3 regions of the Streptomyces sp. NPDC020898 genome follow, and region 2 is predicted to be linked to each of the others. Evidence: predicted binding sites of a transcription regulator. Region 2 holds the regulator's gene; each other region holds the start of a gene.
What was found. Region 2 encodes HrcA, which represses chaperone genes, less so after heat shock. Its sites were predicted from a motif close to TTNGCACTCNGNNNNNCNGAGTGCNAA; they were not measured.
Positions count from the first base shown of each region.

Region 1: a site for HrcA is predicted at 4,211-4,237, ahead of groES (co-chaperone GroES). Genes of this name have one in related genera too.
Region 3: a site for HrcA is predicted at 3,259-3,285, ahead of groL (chaperonin GroEL). Genes of this name have one in related genera too.

Region 1 is NZ_JBIRRV010000008.1:221,302-228,335, reverse strand. Features, by position in the region: gene ACH4TV_RS25945 (MOSC domain-containing protein) at 1-159, shown strand, start outside; gene ACH4TV_RS25940 (SDR family NAD(P)-dependent oxidoreductase) at 281-1,054, shown strand; gene ACH4TV_RS25935 (ester cyclase) at 1,148-1,855, shown strand; gene groL (chaperonin GroEL) at 1,985-3,607, opposite strand; gene groES (co-chaperone GroES) at 3,758-4,066, opposite strand; gene ACH4TV_RS25920 (polysaccharide deacetylase family protein) at 4,451-5,242, opposite strand; gene ACH4TV_RS25915 (polysaccharide deacetylase family protein) at 5,248-6,168, opposite strand; gene ACH4TV_RS25910 (methyltransferase domain-containing protein) at 6,259-7,034, shown strand, end outside.
Region 2 is NZ_JBIRRV010000001.1:1,090,135-1,097,168, forward strand. Features, by position in the region: gene ACH4TV_RS04820 (hypothetical protein) at 1-134, opposite strand, end outside; gene ACH4TV_RS04825 (16S rRNA (uracil(1498)-N(3))-methyltransferase) at 186-929, opposite strand; gene ACH4TV_RS04830 (nitronate monooxygenase) at 926-2,002, opposite strand; gene dnaJ (molecular chaperone DnaJ) at 2,182-3,315, opposite strand; gene hrcA (heat-inducible transcriptional repressor HrcA) at 3,316-4,332, opposite strand; gene ACH4TV_RS04845 (MBL fold metallo-hydrolase) at 4,718-5,494, shown strand; gene ACH4TV_RS04850 (DUF3097 domain-containing protein) at 5,526-6,329, shown strand; gene hemW (radical SAM family heme chaperone HemW) at 6,520-7,034, opposite strand, start outside.
Region 3 is NZ_JBIRRV010000016.1:103,098-110,131, reverse strand. Features, by position in the region: gene ACH4TV_RS37370 (Uma2 family endonuclease) at 1-55, shown strand, start outside; gene ACH4TV_RS37365 (NADH:flavin oxidoreductase) at 125-1,249, opposite strand; gene groL (chaperonin GroEL) at 1,503-3,131, opposite strand; gene ACH4TV_RS37355 (cold-shock protein) at 3,520-3,726, opposite strand; gene ACH4TV_RS37350 (MoaD/ThiS family protein) at 4,179-4,454, opposite strand; gene thrC (threonine synthase) at 4,572-5,894, opposite strand; SAM riboswitch class I at 5,909-6,057, opposite strand; gene ACH4TV_RS37340 (glucosyl-3-phosphoglycerate synthase) at 6,219-7,034, shown strand, end outside.

The DNA of each region.
Region 1 (7,034 bases), on a different contig from region 2:
GAGATCGCGCACCGGCCGGACCACGACATCACGGTCGCCCTGTACTTCCGGGCGCTGACGACCGAACGGACACTGATGCCACGGCTGCTCACGGCCGGTGAGTCACTGCATTCAGAGGCGGCCGAGGCGGTTCGCGAGTATGTGAAGAAGTACGGCTGAAGCGCGGGCGGGACACGGCTGCTGACAAGGCGTTACGCGCAGGGCCCGGGCGGCGGCTTCACGATCGGGAGGGAGCGTGCAGGGGGCGGACGGGCACAGCCCGGGTCACTAATCTTGCGCCATGACAACGGCTCTGATTACGGGATCGACCGCGGGAATCGGCGCCGCGTTCGCGCGGCGACTGGCGGCCGACGGCCACAACCTCGTCCTGGTGGCGCGCGACGCCGAGCGGCTCGGTGAGCAGGCGACGGAACTGCACGACCGGCACGGCATCGAGGCGGAGGTGCTGAGCGCCGACCTCGCGACGGACGCCGGCATCGAGGCGGTGGCCACCCGCCTCGGCGACCGCAAGAACCCCGTCGACCTGCTGGTGAACAACGCCGGCTTCGGCAACAAGGGCCGCTATCTCGACGTATCGATGGCGGACGAGCTGAGGATGCTCAAGGTGCACTGCGAGGCGGTGCTGCGGCTGACCAGTGCGGCGGCCGAGGCCATGCGGGAGCGGGGGCGCGGGGGTGTCGTCAATGTGGCGTCCGTCGCCGCCTTCGTGCCGCGCGGTACGTACGGGGCGTCGAAGGCCTGGGTCGTGCAGTTCACGCAGGGGGCGGCGAAGGACCTGGCGGGGAGCGGGGTGCGGCTGATGGCGCTGGCTCCCGGTTTCGTGCGTACGGAGTTTCACGAGCGGGCCGGGATGGGGACGGACAACATCCCCAACTGGATGTGGCTGGACGCGGACAAGCTGGTCGCGTCGGCGCTCGCCGACCTCGCCCGGGGCAAGTCCCTGTCGATCCCGGACCCGCGTTACAAGGCGCTGATGGGCGTGGTGAAGGTGACGCCCCGGGCGCTGCTGGGCGGGATCTCGTCGAAGACGGGGCGTAAGTACGGGCCGCGGTGACGCGTTTACGGGTCTGTGTGGAAGAGGTGTCGCCGCCGGTCCGGTGGGAGTATGGAGAGAGGTACCGGACCCAGGGGGGCCGGAGGCGGCGCCATGACATTCGTACAGTTGATCGACTGTAAGACCAGCCGGTTCGACGAGATGAACCAGCTGATGGACACCTGGGTCGAACAGACCAAGGGGAAGCGGACCGCGACGCACACGCTGATCGGCAAGGATCTCGCGGACTCGTCGCACTTCGTCGAGATCGTGGAGTTCCCGTCGTACGAGGAGGCGATGCGGAACTCGAACCTTCCGGAGACCGACAGGATCTTCCGGGAGATGGTTGCCCTGTGCGACGAGATGCCGACGTTCACAGATCTTGACGTCGTACGGGACGAGCAGTTGTGCGCGGACACCGCGCGGCGGTTCTTCGAGGTGATCGCCACCCGGGGTGAACTGCCCCCGCTCAACGACCTGTTCGTGGAGAACTACCACGACCACGATCCGTCCAACGAGCAGGACAACCTGGGGCTGGACGCGGCCCGGCGCGAGATGCAGATGTGGCGCGCTTCCTTCGACTTCGCGTTCACCGTCGAGGACCAGATCGCCCAGGGCGACAAGGTCTGCACCCGCTGGACGTGGAACGGGACCCAGCGGGGCGAGTTCCTGGGGATCCCCAACAGTGGGAAGAAAGCCTCGATGACCGGCTCGACCATCCACCGGTTCGACACGGACGGGAAGATCGTCGAGGGGTGGTGGCAGTACGACCGGCTGGGGCTGATGGACCAGTTGGGGGCGCTGGAGGGCCTGGAGCAGTAGCTGGATCTGAAGGACTTGGAGCAGTAGGGCGTACGGGGATCATCTGACCGCCCGCGAAGGGAGAAACCCCCCGTTCCAGCCAGGAACGGGGGGTTTCTTCGTGCGGCAGGGCTTTTGCCGGTGCCCTGACTAGTGGGAGTGGCCGTGGCCCCCGGCCGCGGCCGGCTCTTCCTCTTCCTTCTTCTCGACGACCAGGGTCTCGGTCGTGAGGAGGAGGGAGGCGATCGAGGCCGCGTTCTCCAGGGCGGAGCGGGTGACCTTGACCGGGTCGATGACGCCCTGCTTGACCAGGTCGCCGTACTCGCCGGTGGCGGCGTTGAAGCCCTGGCCCTTGTCGAGCTCGGCGACCTTGGAGGTGATGACGTAACCCTCCAGGCCGGCGTTCTCGGCGATCCAGCGCAGCGGCTCGACGGCGGCCTTGCGGACGACCGCGACACCCGTCGCCTCGTCGCCGGTCTTGCCGAGGTTGCCCTCAAGGATCTTCACGGCGTGGACGAGCGCGGAGCCACCGCCGGAGACGATGCCCTCCTCGACCGCGGCACGGGTCGCCGAGATGGCGTCCTCGAGGCGGTGCTTCTTCTCCTTCAGCTCCACCTCGGTGGCGGCGCCGACCTTGATCACACACACGCCGCCGGCCAGCTTCGCGAGGCGCTCCTGGAGCTTCTCGCGGTCCCAGTCGGAGTCCGTGTTCTCGATCTCGGCCTTGATCTGGTTGACGCGGCCCGTCACGGCGCCACTGTCGCCGCCGCCGTCGACGATGACCGTGTCGTCCTTCGAGATGGTGACGCGGCGGGCGGTGCCCAGCACGTCGAGGCCGACCTGGTCGAGCTTGAGGCCGACCTCCTCGGCGATGACCTCGGCGCCGGTGAGCGCGGCCATGTCGCCGAGCATCGCCTTGCGGCGGTCACCGAAACCGGGGGCCTTCACCGCGACCGCGTTGAAGGTGCCGCGGATCTTGTTCACGACCAGGGTCGACAGGGCTTCGCCCTCGACGTCCTCGGCGATGATCAGCAGCGGCTTGGAGGAGTTGGTCTGGATGACCTTCTCCAGCAGGGGCAGCAGGTCCTGGATCGAGGAGATCTTGCCCTGGTGGATCAGGATGTACGGGTCGTCGAGGACGGCCTCCATACGCTCCTGGTCGGACACCATGTACGGGGACAGGTAGCCCTTGTCGAAGGCCATGCCCTCGGTGAAGTCCAGCTCCAGACCGAAGGTGTTGGACTCCTCGACGGTGATGACACCGTCCTTGCCGACCTTGTCCATCGCCTCGGCGATGAGCTCGCCGACCTGCGTGTCCTGCGCGGAGAGCGCGGCCACGGCGGCGATGTCGGACTTCTCCTCGATGGGGCGGGCGGTCGCGAGGAGTTCCTCGGACACAGCCTTGACCGCCGCGTCGATGCCCTTCTTCAGGGCGGCCGGGGAGGCGCCGGCGGCGACGTTCTTCAGGCCCTCGCGGACGAGCGCCTGGGCCAGCACGGTGGCGGTGGTCGTACCGTCACCCGCGATGTCGTTGGTCTTGGTCGCCACCTCCTTCACCAGCTGGGCGCCGAGGTTCTCGTACGGGTCGTCGAGCTCGACCTCGCGGGCGATGGTGACGCCGTCGTTGGTGATGGTGGGAGCGCCGAACTTCTTGTCGATGACGACGTTGCGGCCCTTGGGGCCGATCGTCACCTTGACCGTGTCGGCAAGCTTGTTGACGCCGCGCTCAAGGGCGCGACGGGCGTCCTCGTCGAACTTAAGGATCTTCGCCATGGGAGCGATTCAGCCCTCTCGGAAACTTGGGAGAACGAACTGCGCCCCCGGCACCCGGCTGTTGAAGGTCGCGGGGGCCAGGGGCGCAGTTCACTGCAATGCTGGTAATGCCGGGCAATGACCGGTACTACCGGGTTATTACCGGGTGAATTACTTCTCGACGATCGCGAGTACGTCGCGAGCCGAGAGGACGAGGTACTCCTCGCCGTTGTACTTCACTTCGGTGCCGCCGTACTTGCTGTACAGCACGATGTCGCCGGTCTTCACGTCGAGCGGAAGACGCTCGCCGTTCTCGAAGCGGCCCGGGCCCACAGCAAGGACGACGCCCTCCTGGGGCTTCTCCTTCGCGGTGTCCGGGATGACCAGGCCAGAGGCCGTGGTCTGCTCTGCGTCGAGCGGCTGGACCACAATGCGGTCCTCGAGCGGCTTGATGGCAACCTTGGAGCTGGTGGTCGTCACGATCCGACCTCCCCCTTCGGAGATCTCACGGGGTTAACTGTCTGAGGTGGCGACCAGGTGGATCCGTCGTCGCGGGTGCCGGACCTGCCCGTCGCTATTGGCACTCTCCAGGGGGGAGTGCCAGACCTGAGACTATGACTGCGATTAGCACTCGGTCAAGCGGAGTGCCAATGCCGCCGGCGGTTCGGCAGGGGTTTCTGGTGATCGTGGGGCCTGATGAGTGAGCGTTCGTCGGTGTGAGCGCCGGTTCCTGGGGGCTCTGCCCCCAGACCCCCGGTCGCGCTGGACGCGCTCGTCCTCAAACGCCGGACGGGCTGGGATCGCCGGCCCGGCGCTGAAACTGGCTGGAACTGAAGGGGCCCTGCCCACCTGGCAGAGCAGGGGTCAGAGGTAGTCCTCCAGGTGGGCCACCCTCAGGCCTCTCTCCTGGATCTGCCTCAGCAGGCTCACCGTCCGGTCGACCAGGGGGAGGCCGACGGAGATGATGTCGCCCGCCCGGAGTTGGTCCTCCCCCGCTCCCTCGGTCCAGAGGACCACCGCCGACGCGCCGCAGTCCGCGGCGGCCCTCAGGGTGGTCCGGTCGTAGGTGCCATAGGGCGGGCGGAAGAGGCGGGGGCGGATGCCGAAGCGTTCTCTGAGTTTGTCCTGTTGGCCGCAGATCTCGGCGCGCTGGCCGGCGTACGGCAGGCCGCGCAGGGACTGGTGGTCCAGGGTGTGGTTCTGGATGTTCGCGCCGACCTCGCGCAGGCGGGCGAAATGGGCGTAGCCCGGGCCCACGACGCTGTCCGTGAGGAACATGCTGACCGGGAGGCGCAGTTCGCGGACCAGGTCGACGAACCGGGGGTCGCGTTCGGCGCCGTCGTCGTAGGTGAGGAAGACGACCTTGTCGTGGGTCCGGACACGGTCGACGACCGGGGGGAGGCCGGGGTCCGCCGGGTGGGCCCGGGGGTTCGGGGATGCGGGTGGGGCCGGGGGCAGAGGGGCGGGCAGGCCCCAGCGGAGGTGGGCCTGTCTGTCGCCGGGCGGGGAGTGCGTACGGGGCTTCTGGGCCGTGTGCGCCGCCTGCTCGCCGGGACGACCGGTTTCGGTGGGGTCCGCGGACCGGGCGCAGCCGGTGGCTGTCATGGCGAGGAGGGCGGCGGTGAGTGCGGCGGCGGACAGGGGGCGCGCGGTCACCGGCCTCACAGGTAGTCCTCCAGGCGGGCCACCGCATACCCCTTGGCCGTGACGAGTTTCATGAAGCGGCGGACCATGTCGGGCATGGTGCCCTTCCCGTCGCCCTTGCCCCGGAAGTGGCTGAGGACGATGTCGCCGGGGTGGAGGTCCCGGTCCCACTCGCGGTAGTCCCAGTGGTCGGCGAAGACCTCCTCGTTCCACAGGGGTACGTGCGTCACACCGCACGACTTCGCGGCGCGCAGGCTGTCCTCGTCGTAGTTTCCGTAGGGCGGGCGGAAGAGGGTGGGGCGGCTGCCGTAGCGCTTCTTGATCACGTCCTGCATGCCGCAGATCTCGGCCTTCTGCCGGTCGTAGGAGAGGGCCGGCAGGTAGCGGTGGCGGAGGGTGTGGTTGTTGAGTACGACGCCCAGGTCGCGCATCTTCCTGAAGTAGCCGTAGTCCTCCTTGACCAGGTAGTCGCTGAGGAAGGCGGTGTACGGGATCTTCAGTTCGCTCATCATCCGCAGGAACGCGGGGTCCTTCTCGGCGCCGTCGTCGATCGTGAGGAAGACGATTTTGTGGCGGGTGGGGATCGTGGTGAAGACGAGGGGCAGGCCGCGTTTCTCGTGGTCGTCGACCTCGAAGCCCTTGCGGGTGGTGAGGTGGGGTTTGCGGGCGGGGGGCGGGGGTGCGGTCAGGGGGACCTGGGCCAGGCCCCAGCGCTTGGCCGCGGCTGCGCGGGCCGCGTGCGTCCGGGCCAGCTTTCGGGCGTACGCGGCCAGGGCGCGGGCCGGGGGCTCGTGGAGGCGGAGCGGCTGGCCGGCGGCGGGGCGTACCGGTTTCGGGGCGTTCTCGGCGGCACAGCCGACCATGAGGGCCAGTACGGCTGTCCCCGCGCACAGTCCGCGCGAGGTCCACTTTTTGTCATTTTGTCCTACTGTCCGCATGGTGCCGGATCTTCCCAGGCCTGCGATACGAGGAAGACCCGACACCGGCACCGGAAGCCCGCCGTCCACCGTCTGGCGGACAATGACCCGGTGAACGAGCCCGCCGCTTCCCTCGCCGCCTTCGCCGCCCTGCTCACCCCTCAGGGCCGCGCCCTCCTCGACGAGGTGCGCGGCACCGAGCCGGCCCGTGAACTGGCCGTCGCCACCCGGCTGCGCCGCGAGTACCCCGTCGAACTGGTCTCGGCGGCGCTCGGACAGGCGCGGCTGCGGCAGCGGGCGGCGGTGAAGTTCGGTGCGGGGGACGCCGAGCGGATGTTCTTCACGCCGAACGGGGTCGAGCAGTCGACCCGGGCGAGTGTGGCGACGTACCGGGCGGGGCGGTTCAAGGAGTTGGGTGTGACCTCCGTCGCCGACCTGTGCTGCGGGATCGGGGGCGATGCGGTCGCGCTCGCCCGGGCCGGCATCCGCGTCCTCGCCGTGGACCGGGATCCGCTCACCGTGGCCGTCGCGCGTGCGAACGTCGAGGCGCTGGGGATCGGGGAGATGGTGGAGGTGCGGGAGGCGGATGTCACGGACGTCGACACGTCCTCGTACGACGCCGTGTTCGTCGATCCGGCGCGGCGGGGAGGGCGGGGGCGGATCTTCGATCCCGAGGCGTACTCACCGCCGTTGTCCTGGGCCGTGGGGGCGGCGGAGAAGGCTCCGCTGGCCGCGTTGAAGATCGCTCCCGGTGTGCCGCACGAGGCGATTCCCTCTGCGGCCGGGGCCGAGTGGATCTCCGACGGTGGTGATGTGAAGGAGGCCGTGCTGTGGTTCGGGGCCGAGCCCGGGCCCGGGGTGGTGCGGGCAACTCTGCTTCCTGGGCC
Region 2 (7,034 bases):
GCCACGGTGGCCGAACCGAGCCCACCGGGATCGCACGCGACGGCACCGCTCACCGCGGCCACCACGAGTCCGGCCACCGCGACCGCCCTGCGGCGCCTGTGCGGCCGATGCCAAATCCGCCTCAATGCCCCCATGGAGGGCAGCCTGCCACTGTCCCGGCCGACACGGAAGGCTCTATACGGACGTTACGACCAGCGTCCGGTACGTCCGAGCAGCAGCGCCGTCGCGGCCGTACCGGCGGTGGAGGTACGCAGCACACTGGCCCCGAGCCGGTACGCCCTCGCCCCCGCCTCCTCGAACAGGGCCAACTCCTCGGGGGAGACGCCCCCTTCGGGCCCGACGACGAGCACGATCTCACCGGAGGACGGGAGTTCGGCGGTGGCGAGCGCCGCACTGCCGTAGTCACGGTCCTCGTGCAGTACGGCGGCGAAGTCGGCCTTGGCGAGAAGTGCGGCAACCTGCTTACTCGTCGCGGCGTCCGCGACCTCCGGGAACCGCACCCGGCGGGACTGCTTGCCGGCCTCCCGGGCGGTGGCCCGCCACTTGGCGAGCGCCTTCAGCCCACGGTCGCCCCGCCACTGCGTGATGCAACGGGAGGCGGCCCAGGGGACGATGGCGTCGACGCCGGTCTCGGTCATCGTCTCGACGGCCAACTCGCCCCGGTCGCCCTTGGGAAGAGCCTGGACGACGGTGATACGAGGAGACTCCGGGCGCTCCTCGGCCACCGGGCCGAGTCGCAGAACCAGCTGGTCCTTGCCCTCCGCACCGACGACCTCGCCCTCGGCCCAGCGCCCGGCCCCGTCGGTGAGCACGACACTCTCACCGGCCCGCAGCCGCTTCACGGAGACGGCATGGCGCCCTTCGGGACCGCCGAGGACGTACTGCCGGACGTCAGGAAGGTCCTCGACGACGAACACGGGCGCGGTCACGAGCTCGCGCCCGCGTCCAGCAGCGCGGCCCGCGCGCCGGCGATCTCGTCCACCAGCACCGCCACCAGCTCGCCCGCCGGGAGTTCACGGGCCATCCGGTGCCCCTGCCCGGCCCACAGCGCCATGCCCTGCGCGTCGCCGGACGCGGCGGCCTTCTTGCGCAGGGGCGAGGTGAGGTGGTGGACCTCGGGGTAGGCGGCGGGGGCGTACGGGCCGTGCTCGCGCAGGAAACGGTTCACCAGACCCCGGGCCGGCCGGCCGGAGAACGCGCGCGTCAGCTCCGTACGGACGAAGAGGGGGTTGGTCAGCGCCTGCTTGTGCACGGCGTGGGCGCCGGACTCGGGGGTGGCGAGGAAGGCGGTGCCGAGCTGTGCGGCGCTCGCGCCCGCGGCGAGGACGGCAGCGATCTGGCTGCCGCGCATGAGCCCGCCGGCGGCGACGAGGGGCAGGTCGACGGTCTCGCGGACCTGGGCGACGAGGGAGAGCAGCCCGACGGCCGCGCCGTCCGCCTCCGGGTTGTCGCGATGGGTGCCCTGATGACCGCCCGCCTCGACGCCCTGCACGATCACCGCGTCGGCGCCGGCCCGCTGTACGGCGAGGGCCTCGTCGGCGGTGGTCGCGGTGACCAGGGTGAAGGTGCCGGCGCGGCGGAGGGAGTCCAGTACGTCGGGGCTCGGCACCCCGAAGTGGAAGGAGACGACCGGGACCGGGTTGTCGAGGAGTACGGCGAGCTTGGCGTCGTAGCCGTCGTCGCGTCCGCTGTCCGGGTCGCCCAGCTCGGTGTCGTACCAGGAGGCCTCGCCGGCCAGCTGGTGGGCGTAGACCTCGACGGCGGCGGGGTCGGCGTACTCGGGCTGCGGCATGAAGAGGTTCACACCGAAGGGGCGACCGGTCAGCCCCCGCAGCTGCTTGATCTCCTGGTACATCCCGTCCGCGGTCTTGTACCCGGCGGCGAGGAACCCGAGCCCGCCCGCTTCGGCGACGGCCCCGACGAGCTGCGGGACGGAAACGCCGCCCGCCATGGGGGCCTGCACGATCGGGTGAGGGAAGAGATCGGTCAGCGCGGAGGACATGACGGCATGTTGTCACGTCCCCTGCACAAGTCCGAATCAGGCCTCCGGCAGGGCATTCCAGCCCGTCCGGCGTTTGAGGACGAGCGCGTTCAGCGCGAAAGGGGGTCTGGGGCGCAGCCCCAGGGATGGGACGGGTAGGGGCGGCGGGGGCGAAACAAAACCCCCGCCGCCCACCACTCTCAGCGCCCGTTGAACGCGTCCTTGAGCCGCGAGAACAACCCCTGCTGCCCAGGCTGGAACTGCCCCGTGGGCCGCTCCTCGCCCCGCAGCTTCGCCAGCTCCCGCAGCACCCGCTCCTGCTCAGGATCGAGCTTCGAAGGCGTCATGACCTCGACATGCACAATGAGGTCACCGCGTCCGCCGCCCCGAAGGTGCGTGACGCCCCGCCCGTGCAGCGGAATCGACTGCCCGGACTGCGTGCCCGGACGGATGTCGACCTCCTCCAGCCCGTCGAGCGTCTCCAGCGGCACCTTCGTGCCCAGCGACGCCGCCGTCATCGGAAGAGTCACCGTGCAGTGCAGATCGTCGCCGCGCCGCTGGAACTGCGAGTGCGGCAGCTCATGGATCTCGACGTACAGGTCACCGGCGGGACCACCACCGGGCCCCACCTCACCCTCGCCGGCGAGCTGGATCCTCGTACCGTTGTCGACACCCGCGGGGATCTTCACGGTCAGCGTCCGGCGCGACCGCACCCGTCCGTCGCCCGCGCACTCGGGGCACGGCGTCGGAACGACGGTCCCGAACCCCTGGCACTGCGGGCAGGGCCGCGAGGTCATGACCTGTCCGAGGAAGGACCGCGTGACCTGGGAGACCTCACCGCGCCCGCGACACATGTCGCAGGTCTGGGCGGAGGTCCCGGGCGCCGCGCCCTCACCGCTACAGGTGGTGCACACCACGGCCGTGTCGACCTGGATGTCCTTGGTGGTCCCGAAGGCGGCCTCGTCGAGCTCGATGTCGAGCCGGATCATCGCGTCCTGACCGCGCCGCGTACGCGACCTCGGCCCACGCTGGGACGCCGTTCCGAAGAACGCGTCCATGATGTCCGAGAAGTTCCCGAAGCCGCCGGCGCCGAAGCCACCCGCGCCGCCGCCCGCCTGCGAGAGGGGGTCGCCGCCGAGGTCGTAGACCTGCTTCTTCTGCGGGTCCGACAACACCTCGTACGCGGCGTTGATCTCCTTGAACCGCTCCTGCGTCTTCGGATCGGGGTTGACGTCCGGGTGCAGCTCGCGGGCGAGCCTCCTGAACGCCTTCTTGATCTCGTCCTGGGACGCGTCGCGGCGCACGCCGAGTACGGCGTAGTAGTCCGTGGCCACTTAAGACTCCGCCAGGATCTGTCCGACGTACCGTGCCACTGCGCGTACCGCTCCCATCGTTCCCGGGTAATCCATGCGGGTCGGTCCGACCACGCCGAGCTTGGCGACTGCCTCGCCGCCCGAACCGTAGCCGACCGACACGACGGACGTTGAGTTGAGTCCCTCGTATTTGTTCTCGTGACCGATGCGCACGGTCATGCTCGAATCCCCGGCTTCACCAAGGAGTTTGAGGAGTACGACCTGTTCCTCAAGGGCTTCCAGAACAGGCCGGATAGTGAGGGGAAAGTCATGTCCGAAGCGGGTCAGATTGGCGGTTCCGCCGATCATCAGCCGCTCCTCGGCCTCCTCGACGAGCGTCTCCAGGAGAGTGGAGAGCACCGTCGCGACCGTGCCCCGGTCCTCCGCCTCGAAGGCGTCCGGGAGGTCCTGCACGAGCTGCGGCACGTCCGCGAAACGGCGGCCCGCGACCCGGCTGTTGAGCCGCGCGCGTAGATCCGCCAGAGACGTCTCCCCGAAGGGCGCCGGGCAGTCGATCATCCGCTGCTCCACGCGGCCGGTGTCCGTGATCAGTACGAGCATCACGCGCGCGGGAGCGAGCGAGAGCAGCTCCACGTGCCGCACGGTGGACCGGGTGAGCGACGGATACTGCACGACGGCGACCTGCCGCGTGAGCTGGGCGAGCAGGCGCACTGTCCGCCCCACGACATCGTCGAGATCGACGGCGCCGTCCAGGAAGTTCTGGATGGCGCGCCGCTCGGGCGCGGTCATCGGCTTGACGCCGGCGAGCTTGTCGACGAAGAGCCGGTAGCCCTTCTCGGTCGGGATGCGCCCGGCGCTGGTGTGGGGCTGGGCGATGAAGCCCTCGTCCTCCAGCGCCGCCATGTCGTTCCTGACGGTGGCCGGTGAGACCCCGAGGTTGTGCCGCTCGGTGAGCGCCTTGGACCCGACCGGCTCCTCGGTGCCCACGTAGTCCTGGACGATGGCGCGCAGCACTTCGAGCCTGCGTTCACTGAGCATCGCGCACACCTCCAGCTCTCGTCCCCTGGACGCCTGCCCCGGTCGTCATTGGCTCTTCATTGGCCTTCCCTGGCACTCTTCGTGTGCGAGTGCCAGAGTTCCCCGGGCCAGTGTACGGCTGTCGGGTACACCCCGGGCAAGGGCAGCCCGCACCGACCTGCTGACGTGTACCGACGTGTCCGGCGATGTCGTGTCCTCGGCAACCCACTCCTGCCCGTCACTTCCGGCCTCTCCGGCTGATCGGTCCTGGTGAAGTCGGGTACGCGACCGCGCCCGAAGGGGCGCGGGGCTGTATCGATCTGCGGCTCCGCCGAGGGGCGCGACCAGCCCCCACCGACCCGCGGCGTACGAACCGCATATCCCGCGGAGCGCTTAGCGTCGCCGCATGAAGGTGACTTGGGAAGAGCCCGGGTGGGACGACCTGGGGTGGGAGCGGCTGTCGGCCGGTGTGGGCCGTCGCCGGCTGCCGGTCTGGGACTGCACGGTGGGGCTGGTGACCGGCGCGGGCGGCGCGCTGCTGATCGACGCGGGATCGAGCCTCGCGGAGGGTGCGGGACTTCGCCTGGAGGCCCAGGCACTCGCCGGCCGCCGTGTGGACTTTCTCGCACTCACGCACCCCCATTTCGACCATGTTTTCGGGGCGGCGGCGTTCGCGGGTGCGCATGTCCTCGCGGCGGCGGGCACGCCCGGCAATTCCGGGGAATTCGAGGCAGTGGGGCGCGAGGCGTTGTGCGCGGACGCGGTACGCAACGGTCTGGACGTCCGTGCGTCGGAGGAGGCGGCGGACACCCTGGTCGTCCCGCACGAGAACGTCCGGGAAACCCACACCCTCGACCTCTCCCTCTCCCCCGCTGGTGGCCGGGAAGTGAGCCTGGTGAACGTCGGCCCCGGCCACACCCGCCGCGACCTCGCGGTCGTGGTGCCCGGCGACCCGGTCGTCGTCTTCTGCGGCGACCTGGTCGAGGAGTCGGGCGAACCCCAGGCGGGCCCCGACGCCGTACCGTCGCACTGGCCCGCGGCCCTCGACCGTCTCCTGGCCCTGGGCGGCGAGGACGCGCTGTACGTACCCGGTCACGGAGCGGTGGTGGACGCGGCCTTCGTACGGGCCCAACGGGACGCCCTGGCAAGCCGTTTCGGCGTGTCGCGGCGACCGGTGGACTGACGGCCGGACGGCTTCTCCTATCGTCATCCGAATGCGCCAGTACTCTCCGGACTTCACCCCGCCGTGGAAGAAACCCAAGCCGGTACCGCAGGTCCCGGCGGACCCCGGCCTGGTGGTCGAGGAGCCGGGTACGGGCTTCTGCGGCGCGGTGATCCGCTGCGAGGCGGGCACGGTCACCCTGGAGGACCGCTTCGGCAAGCACCGTGTGTTCCCGCTGGAGCCGCGGGGCTTCCTGCTGGAGGGCAAGGTGGTGACCCTGGTCCCCTCCTCGGCGGCTTCGGTACGTCCGTCCCGTACCGCTTCCGGTTCGGTGGCCGTCCCCGGCGCACGCGCGCGCGTGGCTCGCGCGGGCCGTATCTACGTGGAGGGCCGGCACGACGCGGAACTGGTCGAGAAGGTGTGGGGCGACGACCTGCGGGTCGAGGGCGTGGTCGTCGAATACCTGGGGGGCATCGACGACCTCCCCGCGATCGTGACGGAGTTCGCCCCGGGCCCCGACGCCCGCCTGGGCATCCTCGTGGACCACCTCGTGCCGGGTACGAAGGAGTTCCGGATCGCACAGTCGGTGACCAGCGAACACGCGCTGGTCGTCGGCCATCCGTACATCGACGTCTGGGAGGCGGTGAAGCCGGCGTCACTGGGCATCCCGGCATGGCCCCGGATCCCCCACGGCCAGGACTGGAAGACGGGGGTGTGCCGAGAACTGGGGTGGCCGGAAAACACGGGCGCGGTCTGGCAGGCGATCCTGGCACGGGTGCGCTCGTACAGGGACCTGGAGCCGGAGCTCCTGGGCCGCGTGGAGGAACTGATCGACTTCGTGACAGCCCCGGAGTGAACACGGGGCGTTTCCCTCGGGGGCGCTGCCTCCGAACCCCCGCTACTGGTCTTTCAGCCCGTCCGGCGATTGAGGACAAGGCCCGTTCAGGGCCGACAGCGGGGGTCTGGGGGCGGCAGCCCCCAGGGATGGGAACGGGTAAGGGCGGCGGGGGCGGCTGTATCCATCAGCGGCTCCGCCGCGGGCCCCCTCAGTCCACCAGATCCCGCACCACCGCATCCGCCAGCAACCGCCCCCGCAACGTCAGCACACCCCGCCCCTCCCCATAGGGCCCCGCCTCAAGCAACCCCTCCCCCAACGCCCGCCCCGCAGCCGCCAGCCCCGCGGAACGCAACAGCGACAACGGCACCCCCTCCCGCAACCGCAGTTCCAGCAGAACCCGCTCCACCCGCCGGTCCTCCTCCGACAGCACCTCGCGCCCCGCCCCCGGCGACCGCCCCGCCGCCAGCGCCCCCGCGTACGCCCCCGGATGCTTCAGGTTCCACCACCGCACGCCCCCCACGTGACTGTGGGCCCCGGGCCCCGCACCCCACCAGTCGGCGCCACGCCAGTACAGCTCGTTGTGGAGGCACCGGGCCGCCACCGACGTAGCCCAGTTCGACACCTCGTACCACTCGTAACCCGCCGCCCCCAGCACCTCATCGGCGATCAGATACCGGTCCGCGTGCACATCGTCGTCGGTCATCGGAACCTCGCCCCGGCGGA
Region 3 (7,034 bases), on a different contig from region 2:
CTCCCCGGTAGACGTCGTGCTGAACACCGAGAAGCTCAAGGACTACGCCAACTGAGCCCCGCCCGAGAACCCCGAAAGGCGGCCCCCAGAAGGAGCCGCCCCCGGAAAACAGGCCAACCGGTGCTCAGCTCAACGACCCCAGCGCCGACGCGTCGTACGCCGCCAGCTCGCCGGTCCGGTCCGCCAGGACCTTCGCCGCCCACTCCGGGTCCTGGAGCAGCGCGCGGCCCACGGCCACGAGGTCGAACTCGTCGTTCTCCATGCGGTCCAGGAGTTCGTCGAGGCTCTTGAGCGGGGCGCCCTCGCCCGCGAAGCCCTTCAGGAAGTCGCCGTCGAGGCCGACCGAGCCGACCGTGATGGTGGGCTTGCCGGTGAGCTTCTTCGTCCAGCCGGCGAGGTTGAGGTCCGAGCCCTCGAACTCCGGGAGCCAGTAGCGGCGCGTGGACGCGTGGAAGGCGTCCACTCCGGCCGCGGCGAGCGGGGCCAGGAGCGCCTCCAGCTCCTGGGGGGTCTCGGCGAGGCGGGCGTCGTACGCCTCCTGCTTCCACTGCGAGTAGCGGAACAGGATCGGGAAGTCCGCGGACACCGCCTCGCGTACGGCGGCCACGATCTCCGTCGCGAACTTCGTACGGGCGACCAGGTCGCCCCCGTACGCGTCCGTGCGGCGGTTGGTGCCGGCCCACAGGAACTGGTCGAGCAGGTAGCCGTGGGCGCCGTGGAGTTCGATGCCGTCGAAGCCGATGCGCTCGGCGGCCACCGCGGCCTCGACGAACGCGTCGATGACGTCGTCCAGGTCCTCCTGCGTCATCTCCTTGCCGGTACCGGCGGTACCGTCCAGGCGCAGGCCGGACGGGCCGACGGCCGGGGCGTCGGCGTACGGGGGCTGCCCGGCCTCCCGCACCATGCCGATGTGCCACAGCTGCGGCACGATCTTCCCGCCGGCCGCGTGCACGGCCTCGGCGACCTTCGCCCACCCCGCGAGCTGCTCCTCGCCGTGGAAACGGGGGATGCTGTCGTTCTGGCCGGCCGAGTCGTGGCCGATGTACGTGCCCTCGGTGACGATCAGGCCGACGCCCGCTGCCGCGCGCCGGGCGTAGTACGAGGCCACGTTCTCGCCGGGGATCCCGCCGGGCGAGAACGCGCGCGTCATCGGCGCCATCACGATCCGGTTCGGCACGGTCAGGCCGTTCACCGTGAGGGGGCGGGAGAGGATCTGGGCCGCGCGGGAGGTCTGGGCGGGGGCTGTCACGTGGGGACTCCTGGGAGGGGTGGCAGGGTGAGCGGAGGTGAGCGGAGGAGCAGTTGTGTGCATGTGCATCAACTGTCCCCGGCCGTCCGCGCATTCCGGCGCCTACGCACAGGGCGCTGTGATCCCGGCCACTTACCGGGGTCGGCGTCCGCGTCCCGCAAACGCCCGAGGGCGGCACCCCTCTGGAAGAAGGGTGCCGCCCTCGAACTGATACGCGTGGTACGGCGATGAACTGCCGATCCCTGGAAGGGGATCAGAAGTCCATGTCACCGCCCGGCATGCCGCCACCGGCGCCGGCGCCGGCGCCCGCCTTCTCCGGCTTGTCGGCGATGACTGCCTCGGTGGTGAGGAAGAGCGCAGCGATCGACGCGGCGTTCTGCAGCGCGGAACGCGTCACCTTCGCCGGGTCGATGATGCCCTCGGCGATCATGTCGACGTACTCACCGGTCGCGGCGTTGAGGCCGTGGCCGACGGGAAGGTTGCGGACCTTCTCGACGATGACGCCGCCCTCGAGACCACCGTTGACGGCGATCTGCTTGAGCGGGGCTTCCAGGGCGAGACGCACGATGTTGGCGCCCGTCGCCTCGTCACCCGTCAGCTCGAGCTTCTCGAAGACCGAGGAGGCCTGGAGCAGGGCCACGCCACCACCGGCGACGATGCCCTCCTCGACGGCCGCCTTCGCGTTGCGAACGGCGTCCTCGATGCGGTGCTTGCGCTCCTTGAGCTCGACCTCCGTGGCGGCACCGGCCTTGATGACGGCCACGCCGCCGGCCAGCTTCGCCAGGCGCTCCTGGAGCTTCTCGCGGTCGTAGTCCGAGTCGCTGTTCTCGATCTCGGCACGAATCTGCTTCACGCGACCCGCGACCTGGTCGGCGGTGCCGCCACCGTCGACGATCGTGGTCTCGTCCTTGGTGATGACGACCTTGCGCGCACGGCCCAGGAGGTCCAGGGAGGTGTTCTCGAGCTTGAGACCGACCTCCTCGGAGATGACCTCGCCACCCGTGAGGATCGCGATGTCGTTCAGCATCGCCTTGCGGCGGTCACCGAAGCCCGGGGCCTTGACCGCGACGGACTTGAAGGTCCCGCGGATCTTGTTGACGACCAGGGTCGAGAGGGCCTCGCCCTCCACGTCCTCGGCGATGATCAGCAGCGGCTTGCCCGACTGCATGACCTTCTCCAGGAGCGGGAGCAGGTCCTTGACCGAGGAGATCTTGGAGTTGGCGATGAGGATGTAGGGGTCCTCGAGCGACGACTCCATGCGCTCCATGTCGGTCGCGAAGTACGCCGAGATGTAGCCCTTGTCGAAGCGCATACCCTCGGTGAGTTCCAGCTCCAGACCGAAGGTCTGGGACTCCTCGACGGTGATGACGCCTTCCTTGCCGACCTTGTCCATCGCCTCGGCGATGAGCTCGCCGATCTGGGTGTCGGCGGCGGAGATGGAGGCCGTCGAAGCGATCTGCTCCTTGGTCTCGACCTCCTTGGCCTGGTCGAGCAGCGCACCGGAGACGGCCTCGACGGCCTTCTCGATGCCGCGCTTCAGGGCCATCGGGTTCGCACCGGCGGCAACGTTGCGCAGTCCTTCGCGGACCAGCGCCTGGGCCAGGACAGTCGCGGTCGTCGTGCCGTCACCGGCGACGTCGTCCGTCTTCTTCGCGACTTCCTTGACCAGCTCGGCGCCGATCTTTTCGTACGGGTCCTCGAGCTCGATCTCCTTGGCGATGGATACACCATCGTTGGTGATCGTGGGGGCGCCCCACTTCTTCTCGAGGACGACGTTCCGGCCCTTGGGGCCGAGGGTGACCTTGACGGCGTCTGCGAGCTGGTTCATCCCGCGCTCGAGACCGCGCCGTGCCTCCTCGTTGAACGCGATGATCTTGGCCATGTGAAGTGGTCCTCCCGGACTGGGGTGGATTGCTCCGGACCGCGCTGGCGCCCGCGACGGACGGCCTGCCTGCCCTGGTGATTCCTTGCACCACCTGGCCTGCGGGCCTCACCCACCCGGTCCTTCGTTATCACTCTCACCTGCAGAGTGCTAACGCCAATGATTAGCACTCGCCCCTACCGAGTGCAAGCGGCTCTCGAAGATCCGCAGGTGAACAGGGGGGCGGGCAAGCGCACACAAGGCCACGCGAGAGGGCCGGAGGACGTACTGGACGTACTGAAGCCGAGGGACGTACCGACGGACATGCCGAAGGGCTCGTACCCCGTGAGGTCCCACGGAGTACGAGCCCTTCAAAGAAGAACGTCGCTGCGGTGCGCCGGCGCGTGCTTCAGCTGGTCGCCAGACGGACCATGTCCGCCTGCGGCCCCTTCTGGCCCTGCGAGATCTCGAAATCGACCCGCTGACCTTCCTCGAGGGTGCGGTAGCCGTCCATCTGAATCGCGCTGTAGTGGACGAAAACATCCGCACCACCGTCGACCGCGATGAAGCCGTACCCCTTCTCCGCGTTGAACCACTTGACGGTGCCCTGAGCCATGCCTAACTCCCCTATTACTGGCCCTTGCACAGATCCACACTTCGCGGATCCGGGTCAGACCTCACCCCCCCAACCGGTGGGAGTGTGCGCCGGAACGCGTCGACCGCGGCCGAATGTATCTGTCCAACTGCCCTCTGCAACAGGTCAATCGGACGAGAAATCCGGGCACGCCAGGTCGGGAATATGCGGAGAATTCACGCAACTTCAGGGCAAGCCGGGCCCCACAAAGGGAACAAAAAACGCAAAAGACCTGCACACTTTGGCTACTTCTCGTAGGGCGCTCGGCAAGAATTCATATGCGTGCGGCAAGCGAAGTGGTGCGGCTTCCCCAACTGTACCGCGCTCAACCATAGAGAATTGCCCCCTCCGCTTCTCTCACGGAGGGGGCAATTCGATGAACTCTCGGTAATCACTGTTACCGACGGTTACTACTCGCCGGTATCAGTCGCCTGTCAGCCACCCGCGACCGCGGGAATGATCGACACACCCGCACCGTCCGGCGTCGCCGTCTCCAGCCCCTGCTCGAAGCGGACGTCGTCGTCATTGACGTACACGTTGACGAACCGGCGCAGCTTGCCCTGATCGTCGAGCACCCGGGCCGCGATGCCCGTGTGGTTCTTCTCCAGATCAGCGATGACCTCGGCCAGGGTCCCACCCTCGGCAGCCACCTCGGCCTTACCGCCGGTGTAGGTACGCAGGATGGTGGGGATGCGGACGGAAACGCTCATAACTTTCGACCTCCGGTCAGGTGACGCGCCCGATAGGGGCGCGGGGCTGTGCTGGATTTGCGGCTACCGCCACGTGGGCGCGACCAGCCCCCACGGCCCCGCAGACAATCAACGGGGTTATACGAGCCCGGCTTCCCGGAACGACTCAAGGCTGGGCCGAATCGTCGCGGTCAGCCCGACGTCAGCCACCGCATCCAACGTCTTGAGACCATCCCCGGTGTTCAGCACCACCGTCGTGAGCGTCGGATCGAGCAGCCCGTTCTCGATCAGCTTCTTCGTCACCCCCACGGTCACCCCACCGGCGGTCTCCGCGAAGATCCCTTCCGTGCGCGCGAGCAGCCGAATCGCATCGACGATCTGCCCGTCGTTCACGTCCTCCACCGCCCCGCCCGTCCGCCGCGCGATATCCAGCACGTACGGCCCGTCCGCCGGGTTGCCGATCGCCAGCGACTTGGCGATGGTGTCGGGCTTCTGGGGCCGTACGACGTCGTGTCCGGCCTTGTAGGCCACGGACACCGGCGAGCAGCCCTCGGCCTGCGCACCGAAGATCTTGTACGGCTTGTCCTCGACGAGCCCGAGCTCGATGAGCTCCTTCAGCCCCTTGTCGATCTTCGTGAGCTGCGACCCGGAGGCGATGGGCACGACGAGCTGGTCCGGCAGCTGCCAGCCGAGCTGCTCGCAGATCTCGTACGCCAGGGTCTTGCTGCCCTCCGCGTAGTACGGACGCAGGTTGACGTTGACGAAGCCCCAGCCCTCGCCGGCCGGGTCGCCGATCAGCTCGGAGCAGAAGCGGTTCACGTCGTCGTAGTTGCCCTCGATGCCGACGAGCTCGCCGCCGTACACCGCGGCCATGACGACCTTGCCCTGCTCCAGGTCGTGCGGGATGAACACGCAGGACCGGAAACCGGCCCGGGCGGCGGCGGCGCCGACCGCGCCGGCCAGGTTGCCCGTGGAGGAGCAGGAGAGGGTGGTGAAGCCGAAGGCGCGGGCGGCCTCGATGGCCTGGGCGACGACCCGGTCCTTGAAGGAGTGGGTCGGGTTGCCGGAGTCGTCCTTCACGAACAGCTTGCCGGCGTCGACACCCAGCTCGCGGGCGAGGTTGTCGGCCTGGACGAGCTTGGTCCAGCCGGGGTTGATGTTCGGCTTCTCGGCGACGTTCGCGGGCACCGGGAGGAGGGGCGCGTAGCGCCAGATGTTCGCGGGGCCCGCTTCGATGCGCTTGCGGAGTTCCTCGGTGTCGGCCGCCGACTGGATACCGAAGTCGTAGGCGATCTCCAGCGGGCCGAAACACTCCTCGCAGGCGAACACCGGACCGAGGGGGACGCGGTGGCCGCATTCGCGGCAGGAGAGTGCGACGGCGGGACCGAGGTCTACAGAGGTGACGGAGTCGGCGGCACCGGCAGTGGGAGCAGCGGTGCTCTGAGCAGTTTGCGCAGCCATGGAGGCGAGGCCCTTCCTCATCTTCCTCACGACGCATTTCGCCGTGAGACGGATTTGGCACCTTCCCGAGCCGGGAGCCTCGCCACATGAACATGCGACAAGACCGGCTGGAGGGTTGCCGGGGCTTCAACGGGCCGTATCCCTCTGCCCCTCTGGATGAGCGGTATGAAGTTGTGAGGTGGTGAACGCCGGTGACCTCGGACATGCGATGGTCACCCACGTTGTTCAAGACTGTAACCGAAGGCTTGGATGGTGGTGGGAGCCGTCCGAACCGCGAGATAGAAGATCGCGCTTCCCCCCATGCAACGTAAGGGAGAGCCGCACGTGCTGGAAGACGCCGAGCGCTGGCTGAACACACGCTCCTGGTCCGTTGGCGACCGCCCGCTCAAGAAGCTGATCGCCGCGAAGCGTTCCTCGAACGCCACGGTGAGTGTCGTCCTGCCCGCGCTGAACGAGGAGGAGACGGTCGGCGAGATCGTCGCCGTCATCCGCCGCGACCTGATGCTGAAGGTTCCGCTGGTCGACGAGATCGTCGTCATCGACTCGGGATCGACCGACCGCACCTCCGAGGTGGCCGCCGCGGCGGGTGCCCGGGTCGTCCACCGCGACGACATCCTGCCGCGCATCCCGGCCGTGCCGGGCAAGGGCGAGGTGCTGTGGCGCTCGCTCCTCGTCACCAGCGGGGACATCGTCTGCTTCATCGACGCGGACCTGAAGGAGTTCTCGTCGGACTTCGTCTCCGGAATCGTGGGCCCGTTGCTCACGAACCCCGGCGTCGACCTCGTCAAGGCGATGTACGACCGTCCGCTCGGCCAGGCGGCGGGGCAGGGCGGCCGGGTCACCGAGATGATGGCCCGCCCCCTCCTCAACATGCACTGGCCGCAGCTGGCGGGCTTCGTCCAGCCGCTCGGCGGCGAGTACGCGGCCCGCCGCTCGCTCCTCGAACAGCTCCCGTTCCCCGTCGGCTACGGCGTGGAGCTGGGCATGCTGATCGACGCCCTGCACCTGGTGGGCCTCGACGCGCTGGCCCAGGTCGACGTGGGCGTGCGCAGGCACCGCCACCAGGACGGCCAGGCCCTGGGCCGGATGTCCGCCGCGATCTACCGCACCGCCCAGCTCCGGCTGGCCCGAGGCCATCTG